2 regions of the Alteromonas sp. B31-7 genome follow, and region 1 is predicted to be linked to the other one. Evidence: predicted binding sites of a transcription regulator. Region 1 holds the regulator's gene; the other holds the start of a gene.

Region 1 (5,151 bases):
ATAGAACACCCAGCAACCACATCGATTTTTATGCCGAGTTTTTCCAATGCTTGGATAATACCTATATGGGTCCAACCTCTTGCGGCGCCAGCGCCTAGTGCTAAGCCAATCTTCATTTACTTTGCTTCCGTCATGTTCACTATGTGAATATCGTTTTCTTCTTCAGCAGTGGGTTGAGTATCAAAGCTAGGAGGATCAAAACCAATATCACCGTCTGCCACCGGCGCATCTTGCGTCTTGATGCTTTTAAAATCGTATAAGTTTTTATCTACTAAATGGGAAGGTGCCACATTCTGTAATGCGCTAAACATAGACTCAATTCGCCCTGGAAATCGTCTGTTCCAGTCTTGTAGCATGGCTTTAATATTCTGACGCTGCAGATTCTCTTGCGAGCCACATAAATTACAGGGAATAATGGGAAACTCAGCAGCCTCGGAATATTTGATAATGTCTTTTTCATTACAATAAGCGAGGGGGCGAATAACAATGTGCTCGCCATTGTCGCTCACTAGTTTAGGTGGCATAGATTTTAACTTGCCGCCATGAAACATGTTCAAAAAGAAGGTTTCAAGCATGTCGTCTCTGTGGTGACCCAGGGCAATTTTTGTTGCGCCTAGTTCTTTCGCCGTACGGTACAAAATCCCTCTGCGCAAGCGAGAACAAAGCGAGCAGGTCGTTTTACCTTCAGGTATTTTGTCTTTTACAATGGAGTAGGTGTCTTCTTCAACAATTTTATACTCTACCCCTAAGCTATCTAAGTATTGCGGTAGGACATGCTCAGGAAATCCAGGTTGTTTTTGATCGAGATTAACCGCCACGATATCAAAATGAATGGGTGCAATTTTTTTCAAAAACATGAGGATATCTAGCATGGTGTAGCTATCTTTTCCACCAGATAAGCACACCATGACTTTATCGTTATGCTCAATCATACCGAAATCAGCAATGGCCTTACCCACGTTGCGACGTAAGCGTTTTTGAAGCTTATTTAGGTTGTATTTTTGTTTACTTTGCGATGGGCTATTAGCAACATCTGCACTGCTGATATTTGCACTCATAATAATACTGGCTTGGTTACTGCGAAAGCCGCCATTATACAACAAAGTCGACTTTATGAGCCATGCTAGTAAACACAATAACCCGCTTTAACGAAATTATTGCGCGATGTACAGATAATGGGCTGTCGCTATTTTTTATTTGCTAACGGCGATACAAAACCATCAGGTTTTACGGCCAGCACGTCGCAATCTAGTTCGTCAATCACGTGTTCTGCCGTATTGCCAATTAGTGCTGCCGACAGTCCCACCCGCCCCACGGTGCCAATTATCACTAATTCCGCGTCAATATCTTTGGCTACCATGGGGATGACTTTTTCTGGTAAGCCTTCTTTTACATAGGTGTTTGCTGTGGTAATACCGTATTTTTTTGCATGGCCTGCCATTTCAGCTTGGTGATGATGTTTTACCGAGTTGTTGTAAGCGTCAGGGTCAAATTCAGGTACTTCTATCGCAATATTCAACGGTGTAGAAGGGTAACTGTTGACGAGATTGACATTGCCGTTCAGTAACTTTGCATAATCATTGGCAATCACAGTCAGTTTATCGTTCAATAGGTTATGTTCGTCATCTTCAGAACCCACATTCACCGCAGCGATGATTTGGCCACCTTCTGGCCAATCATGCTCTTTCACTAATAGCACTGGGCTAGGGCACTTACGCAGTAAATGCCAGTCGGTTGGCGTAAAAATAACCGAGGCGAGATCATCGTGACGCTTAGTAGCTTTTACTACTAAATCAATATCGTTATCAATAACATGGTGAATCACTGCCTCAAAAGCGCGATTATTCCACTGAACCACAATGTCTATATGGGAAAAGCCAAGTTGGCGTAAGTGTTCTGACAGCCAGCTTGCATGCTCTTTGGTAACGGCGTCTTTCATAGCCTCACGTTCATCCGGGCTTAACATGGTGGTCATATCATAGGATAAATCGTATACCACCAGCATAGCGGTGATCGTTGCGCCTGTTTTGTCAGATATTTCTTGAGCGCGACTGAGGGCGGGCTGGGTGTCTCTCTCCATTTCTACAACAGCGAGAATGTGTTGATAATTAATCATAACCCCTCCGAACTTCATCGTTTGCGATAGTTATGATGTAAGTGTAATACCTATTTGTAAAAACGTAAGTTGTTTTAGATCAAAGCGATTACAAAATATCAGATACCTGTACAGGCAATCGTTGGCACAGTGACATTTTGTAGTTTACTGTCCAATGCGTCGAAATTGAGAATAGTGATGAGTTTGCCGTCTACGCGAATGATCGCTTCTTTTTGAAAGCGACTTAATAAACGGCTTATTGTCTCAATGGTTAACCCTAAATAGTTGCCTATTTCGTTTCTTGTCATCGTTAAATGAAACTCACGATGGGAGAACCCTCGCTCTTCAAAACGGCCAGAAAGATGCGCCAGAAAATATAACAACCTTTCTTCGGCAGAACGCTTATTGAGTAACATGATCATATCGTGATCCTGCTTAATTTCAGCGCTCATAAAGCTCATGATCTGGCGGCGCAATTTGGGGAATTGCACCGACATTTCATCCAATGTTTCGTAGGGGAGTTCGCACACCATGGCGGTTTCAAGCGCTTGGGTATAGCTTTGATGCTTTTGGCTACGAAGGGCGTCAAAGCCGATGATGTCGCCAGGAAAATGAAAGCCGGTAATTTGCTCTTCACCATCAGCGTTAGTGACAAAGGATTTGAAAGAGCCGGTGCGTACAGCAAATAACGAATGAAATACATCGCCATTTTTTACCAGCGCGTCGCCTTTATGCAAGGGCTTTTTTCGTTCAATAATGTCGTCTAGCGACTCAATTTCTGTTTTATTCAGCGCCACGGGTAAACATAAATGACTAAAACTGCAATTTTGGCAGTGAATTGAAAACTCGCTTCCTTTGCTCATAATAACCGCACCTAAACTGGTAAACTCTACGTAAATGTTACTACGATAGCGGCTAAAATGCGCGATAAATTAAATAAATTGCATATAAGGCCATACAAACCGCTAGTGTCTGTCGAAGTTTTGGCTGCTGGAAAGCAGACACAATGTAAGCCGCCCCCGTGCTTGCCGCGAGTAATGTAGGTAAAGTGCCCAAGCCAAACGCAAACATAATGGAAGCACCGTCCACCGCTGTCCCTGATGCTAATGCCCAAGTAAGGGTGGAATACACGAGTCCGCAAGGTAACCAGCCCCAAATAAAGCCGTACGGTAACGCATGCCAAGGGGTTTTAAAGGGGAGAAAGCGTTTGGAATAAGGTTGAATACGTTTAAATATGCCTTTCCCTAGGGCCTCAACATGGGTTAAGCCTGTCCACCATTTTCCCAAATAACAGGCTAAGGCCAACAGCATTAAAGCGCTGAGTAACGAAAGCACATAAGATGCGACAGGAATATAGTGGCGGGCAATTTGCCCCATGGCACCTGTGATTGCACCAGCTAAGGTGTAACTAGCTATACGACCAAGGTTGTAGGCGAGGGTAAAAGGAAACGCGGGCTTATGGCTAGGCGTAACCGAACGAAGCGCAGCGACAATACCACCGCACATGCCAACGCAGTGTACGCCCCCAGCAATACCGATGAGAAATGCTGACAACAGATTAATTTCTGTCATCATTTTCCTGATTTTGTTGCACTTTTTTGCGTTCTTCAGCCAAGGCTTTTTCCTCTGGCGATAAATCATCATCAAATAAAATGCTGTAACCCTGGCGGTCTAAATCTTCAAATTGATTCGAGCGTACCGCCCAAAAAAAGATAACCACGGCCACTGCAACAATAATAATGGCGATAGGGATAAGAACGTAGATAATACTCATATTAATTATTTACTTAATAGTCGTGTTGAATTGGTTACTACGATAATACTGCTGAGAGACATACCCACAACGGCCATCCAGGGAGACAACACACCGGCAATGGCAAAGGGAAGAATCAAAATATTGTAACCTACAGACCACGCGATATTTTGTCTAATTTTACGTTTAACACTTAGGGCAACATTAAGTAGCTGTGGCACGGATAAAAGACTATCACCCAGCAAGATGACATCGGCTGCCGTTTTTGCCACATCGGTGGCGTTACCCACTGCAACAGCCACGTCTGCACTTGCAAGCACTGGCGCATCATTTATCCCGTCACCCATCATAAGGACTTTTTTGTTTTGCTGTTGAAGCTTTTGTACTTCTTCAAACTTTTGCTCAGGGGACAAGCCACCAAGGGCAGTTTGAATAGGCAGGGTGTTAACAATATTATTCACGTTTTCTTGGGTGTCACCACTTAATACCATCAACTGATATTGGCTTAGCATATCTAATGTGGCTTGCGTGTCATCACGTAACTTGTCACTGACTAAAAACGCCGCTATTAGCGTGTTGCCAGACACCAATAGCACGTTGGCAACGAACGGCAAATTGGCGGGGAGTGATACGCCACAATAGGAAGCAGATCCCATGGAAAATGCACTGCCATTCACGTTTCCGCTAATTCCGCCTCCTGGCGTGACTTCGAAGTCTGATACTTTGTGCTTAATCTTACCTGTAAATGCTTGTTGGATAGGGTGTTCTGAGCGCGCTTCAAGTGCTACGGCAATGTCCATCGCTGTGGTTTTATCTACACCCTCTGCAAACCACGCCGACTGAATGGAAAACTTCCCTTGTGTAAGGGTGCCGGTTTTATCTAACGCAATGGTGTCAATGTCATTGAGTTGCTCAAGGGCATCAGCACGTTTTAGCAAAATGCCTTGTTTGTTTAGCTTAGCCACCGCGCAAGTGAGTGCCGAGGGCGTGGCCAAACCGAGTGCACAAGGGCATGTGGCAACCAACACGGAAATGGTAATCCAGAAGGCATCTTCATTGCCCACAAATGTCCAAAACCCGTAGGTGGCTGCTGAGATTACCAATACGGCGCTTACAAAATATCGAGAGAACTTGTCTGCCAGCAACGCGGCTTTGGGTTTGGAGGCCATAGCGCTGGCCTGTAAACGGACAATTTGATTAACCAACGCATGTTTTAGGCTTTGTGTGACTTTAATGGTTAATGCGCCATCTTGGGCAACGGTACCACCGTAAACACTAGCAGTAGGGCGTTTATTCACCGGAT
Region 2 (5,151 bases), 520 kb from region 1:
TTACTTCGAGGCCCTCAAACGCCAGGGGAGTTAAGGGGAAGATGCCAACGACTCGCTAAATTTAGTGATGTTGGTGATGTGGAATCCACCATCAACAGCCTTATCGCCTACCAACCTAACCCGCTTATTTGCGCATTACCGAAAGAAGCAGGAAAACGGGAGGTGCGCTACCGACATCTGTTTTCCCAACCGCTCACCGCTGACGAAACCCCATCACGAGCCCCTGATGCAGCTGAAACCATCGCGGAGCTTCGAGAGTCACTTTCCCACGTGAAATCACTGGTGACAGACTTGGAAGCCAAAATAAACGCCCTTGAAAACGCGCAAAATCAGACGTAATCAAACAGACTAGTGCAAAGCGACATTAAGTTGGTCTATCACTTCGGCCCAATCGGCATCGTCTTCAATCGCATTTTTTAAAAACGCGGCCTGACTCGGCGTCCAAAACGGCGCCTCGTTCAGGTGCTGACTCTTGTTAAGCCCTTTATGTTGCTCGATAAAGCGGTCAATAGCTTGGTCGCTGCTATCTAGCCCAAGCTGCCCAAATAAACTCGCCATTGTGGGTTGTTCAACAAACATACTCCCTCCGTGTCGTCCATTTTGCCGTTGGAGTTTAAACGGATCAGGGAGATCAGCAGATCATTAAATTTTTTCAGCAAAGTGTGCTGGAGTAATCACTTCGCCCTCTTCGCCGGGCACAGGACATACCATCACCATGAGGTCATCTTGTGTCATGCCTGGCACCCACTTCGTTAGGAAATCTTGGGTAGATATAGCCATGGTTTCACAATCCGACCAGTCTTCCGTTGCCCACAGCGCCGCTAAGCTGGCATCAGGCCATACTGGTACGCCGTCTTCTTCATCTGTGGTTAGCATAACGCAGCCATGCTCATCTTTTAGGATAAACAACTCTTTAGCGTTTTTAATTTGCTGTAAACTGGCTTCTAAGCGTTCAAACGCATTTTTTTCAAGCAAAGGATGAGTCATAAGGATCTCTTAATAGTTAGGCTGGATTAATAGACGAGATACCGTCGATAAGGCCTTGCAAGCCTACTCGTCGAACCTGTTTCATTGTATGAAGGTAAACCTTCAATGATATATTTTCCAGTGACTGAATTTTCGTTATAGGCGTTTGCGCGGGTAGATGCACAAAGGCATCTTCAGGTAACACGGCAATGCCGCCTTCAGCATATAAATTATTTAATGCCAAGGTGAGTGAATTAGTTCTTAATTTTGCATCTCGCAATTGTGGGTAAAGTGTTAGCAGGATATCTCTCGCTTTACTGCCAAAGTCGATGGCCACAAAGTCACTCGCGCTGACCTCGGCCTGAGCATCACCCACGCGATACAGTGCTAAAGGTTTCTCTAACAGTATTTGACTGTTCACTTCTTCTGACTTTAGCGGTTCCGTGGAAAAAGCTAAATCGGTCACCCGCTCATGCAGCTGCCGAGACAAACTGTCTAACGTCAGCACTTCCGCCTTCACCGACCAATCAGGAAAATCAGCGTGTAACGCTTTAAGTGTTGATGGCAAAATTAATTCGCTAGCCAATTGGGTAGCACCACAAACGACGTACTCAGAAGATTGAATTTGCAGTTCTTGCTTAGCTTCATTCAAGGTACTGCAAAGCTGCTGGGCATAGGGCAATAACTTTTCACCTGACTGAGTCAACTGAATACTGTTTCTTTGCCGGATAAATAACGTGGAATGAAAATACTCTTCGAGCAATTTAATACGCGCACTTACTGCAGATTGAGTAAGATAAAGGTTCTCCGCTGCTTTGCCAAAATGACGTGTATTAGCAACTTCGATAAATGTGGTGAGAAAGCGAATGTCCATGCTTCTTACATAACCGTAGAACTGATGAAAGTAAACTGTCACAGATAATACGTGATGTAAACCAAAAAGCACAGAAACACACTACGATCCGCAGTGTGTTTAGTCAAATTTCAATCAAGTAGGCTAAAAGCTCTCCGATTGTAATCTACGTAGCTTTTCTCGACGCTGTTCGTCTCGCTTTTGCTTCGCTTTAACGTGGTCATGACGTTTTGCGCTGCGCTTAGATGGGAAGCTTTCGTCTTCTACCGAGTCCCATTCTTCACGTTGGTAACGATAGTCTTTACTCATTGTCATCTCTTGGTAATTAACACCCCTTCATTATTCGCTTTGCTATTCAAATGAAAAACGAATATTTATCATCGTTTCGACAATAAATTTTAATAAAATGAAATTTCAAAACAGACCACGTCTAGCGAAGGCAAAATGCCACTTCCCACGCTATCTAGCGTATAGCCACGATACCGAAACAACGGCAGAGGAAAACAAATTACTTCATTTATTTCATAAACTTAAGCCAAGAAAGGTTTCACTCCACACTAATACCGTAGGTGTATCATGGTAAATAAACGCCGTGGCAATCCTTGCAACAAAATTTTTTATTGATAAGAAAAAAAAGTTTTGTTTCAACTTAGATGAGTTTTGGCTTAAAAGTGCGCTTGTACATCAACTTACGCTGGAACTGTTATGAACAACATAGCTATTCGAACCTCTGCAAAACCTTTTATTGACCGTGTGAAGTTTCCTTACGGCTTTAAAAAGTCGGGTGATTTCAGTATTAGTGAAGCGAACTTACTCTCGCTTTATGGTAGAACCCTCAATGCTTTAGAAACCGGTGAGCTACAAGCCGAATCAGAAGATGAGAAACACTTCGTGGATTTTATCTCTGGGCGTGCAGAAGCCATTAACCCTGTCGAAAAAGCATGGGCAAAGTATGTAAGGCTCTCTCGTGGCAAAAAACATTTTTATACCTTGCATAGCAGCGCCAGTAATCAATCTGATTACGATGACGATTATACCGATGAAGAGTTTGACGTAGCCTAAACCGGCCTCTTCAGGGCGCGTTGTGCTTTATCGCTTAGTAATAAACGGTAAAGCACGTCTCCTTTCTCCCGTAGTTTTCGATAAATTCTGATCTGTCTCAATCATCTTGCCGAACAAACCAATATAGCTTTTTATATCTACTTTGAAGGACTACACTTTAGTTAGGCGATAACGTGACAGTTTCCCCTAATGAAAAGTAGGTCGACATCGAATTACCCCAGCCGCAGGCAAAGGAGACGCAACGATGATGGTAACTTACAAACAGTTAAAACATTTTTCGATTCATGCAACAGACAAGGATATTGGCGGCATACGCGATATTTTGTTTGATGATGATAGCTTTGTAATACGCTATTTGGTTGCTGATACCAATACTTGGCTACCACTGAGTCGCAAAGTGGTCATATCCCCTATATCGGTATCCATCATTAATCCCGATCATGACACGATTGATGTGGCCATGGACGCCGAAACACTTAAAAACAGCCCAACCATTGATGAACACAAGCCGGTGTCCAGAGAATATGAAGAAACGTTATTCCGCTATTTCGGCTATGGTTATTACTGGATAGGGCCCGGCGCCTGGGGCGACTTTTCTCACCCGACTGAACTCGCCGACCCCAAATTAATGGACGAAGCCCGAGAAGATTTGTCAGCAAATAAAGAAAACCATCTTCGCGCCTGTGGCGAAGTCTCAGGTTACGAGGTAGCCACCACAGATGACAATGTAGGGCACATTTGTGATTTTGTCGTCGACACCCGAAATTGGGCAATACGGTTATTGGTGGTAGACACCAACAATTGGTTACCGGGTGGAAAAAAACTAGCCCTCTTGCCCACGGATATTCTTCAAATTGATTGGTCGTCTCACAGAGTCAGTGTGAAATTAGACCACGATGGACTGATGGCTCGCCCCGACATTGACATTGATAAACTTGGTAATGGTGAATACATTGCCGATATCGTCCATCAAATTGCTAAATAAAGCCTGGAGAGGCGGCTAGCGATTCGTGGCCGCCTTTATTCACTGCCAATTTACTCATGAAAAACGAATTTGGCGAGAACAGCAATCTCGTCTATTCAGCCAGCGCCTCTTCTGACGCACAGAAAAACTGATAGAGTAACGCCATCGTTTGGGTAACACGTTCGTCAGCAAGACGATAATAAATCGTTTGCCCTTCCCTTCTTGTGGCCACCAATGCGGCTTCCCGTAAGAGGGCCAGATGCTGAGAAATCACAGGCTGTGAAACATCTACCACGTCCAATAACTCGCTTACAGATCGTTCTTTTTCCAGCAAATTGCACAAAATCATCAAACGGGTTTTATTAGCAATTTGCTTTAAATACTGCTCAGCATCTGCTGCATGTTGATGCATTGCTGAAGGGTCGAGCTTTAGAGTCGCTAGCATAAAATGTTCTCATTTTTCATTGGGGAAACCCCTTAATGCATTATACTAAAGTATATAAGGTTTATCGAAAAGCCCAAATTGACTGTCTAACCTTGACAGTGCTGTTCTTCTTTTCCATCAAATGTTATATATAATATTATCATTATATACTAAATAGGAGATTTTACGTGCTAATAGATATCCCTACTCGATTAAAAAATATTGAGAAACCTATTCGTCGAATTACTGCCAAAGAAGCGGCGCTTGAGATTGAGAAAAATCAAGGGTTACTTTTAGATGTAAGGGAAGCCAGTGAAGTGGCCGAAAAACCGGTAAACAAAGCAACGGCCATTCCAAGAGGTATTTTAGAGATGAAGATGCTGGCACTTGTAAAAGAAGCAGATCGGCCTATATATATTCACTGCGCGTCTGGGGTGCGCGCCTCTTTGGCGGCAGAACAACTTATGCTTATGGGCTACGAGCAAGTTTCAGTAGTCACTTGTGCGGTGGACGATATTATTGCAGCAGTAACCGATTAACGCTTACTAAGGCCAGTTTCAATATGGTATAACCCCCTAATCCCCGCAGTGAATTGAGAAAGTTAAACCATGCTAAAATCAACGTTGGAACAATGGCGCATGTTTAAGGCGGTTGTGGACGCAGGAGGCTTTAATCAAGCGGCCGCTGTGGTGCATAAAAGCCAATCCAGTGTGCATCATGCTGTGCAAAAATTAGAACATGCCATTGGCGTTGAGCTATTTGAAAATACGGGTAGAAAAGTGCAGCTTTCAGCTCAAGGTGAACTTATGTACCGTCGAGCCACTTTTTTACTCAATGAAGCACAAAAACTCGAGGCCGTAGCAACCAGTTTACAAGCGGGTA

Evidence for each region. The regulator FNR, encoded in region 1, switches genes on or off when oxygen is low (the NO sensors DNR and NnrR bind a similar motif). The targets are predictions, from matches to a motif close to TTGATCTAGATCAA.
Region 2: IUA53_RS07840 (PRC-barrel domain-containing protein) is a predicted target of FNR. The motif match lies at 2,969-2,982, and genes of this name have one in related genera.

What each region holds. Positions count from the first base shown of each region.
Region 1 is NZ_CP065233.1:2,368,714-2,373,864, reverse strand. Features, by position in the region: gene IUA53_RS10055 (patatin-like phospholipase family protein) at 1-116, opposite strand, end outside; gene ttcA (tRNA 2-thiocytidine(32) synthetase TtcA) at 117-1,058, opposite strand; gene uspE (universal stress protein UspE) at 1,187-2,116, opposite strand; gene fnr (fumarate/nitrate reduction transcriptional regulator Fnr) at 2,215-2,958, opposite strand; gene IUA53_RS10035 (sulfite exporter TauE/SafE family protein) at 3,011-3,667, opposite strand; gene ccoS (cbb3-type cytochrome oxidase assembly protein CcoS) at 3,654-3,869, opposite strand; gene IUA53_RS10025 (heavy metal translocating P-type ATPase) at 3,875-5,151, opposite strand, start outside.
Region 2 is NZ_CP065233.1:1,844,464-1,849,614, reverse strand. Features, by position in the region: gene IUA53_RS07870 (YceH family protein) at 1-339, shown strand, start outside; gene IUA53_RS07865 (DUF2789 domain-containing protein) at 349-579, opposite strand; gene IUA53_RS07860 (DUF2750 domain-containing protein) at 643-987, opposite strand; gene IUA53_RS07855 (LysR family transcriptional regulator) at 1,004-1,840, opposite strand; gene IUA53_RS07850 (hypothetical protein) at 1,964-2,128, opposite strand; gene maoP (DUF413 domain-containing protein) at 2,525-2,881, shown strand; gene IUA53_RS07840 (PRC-barrel domain-containing protein) at 3,126-3,866, shown strand; gene IUA53_RS07835 (ArsR/SmtB family transcription factor) at 3,958-4,290, opposite strand; gene IUA53_RS07830 (rhodanese-like domain-containing protein) at 4,458-4,808, shown strand; gene IUA53_RS07825 (LysR family transcriptional regulator) at 4,878-5,151, shown strand, end outside.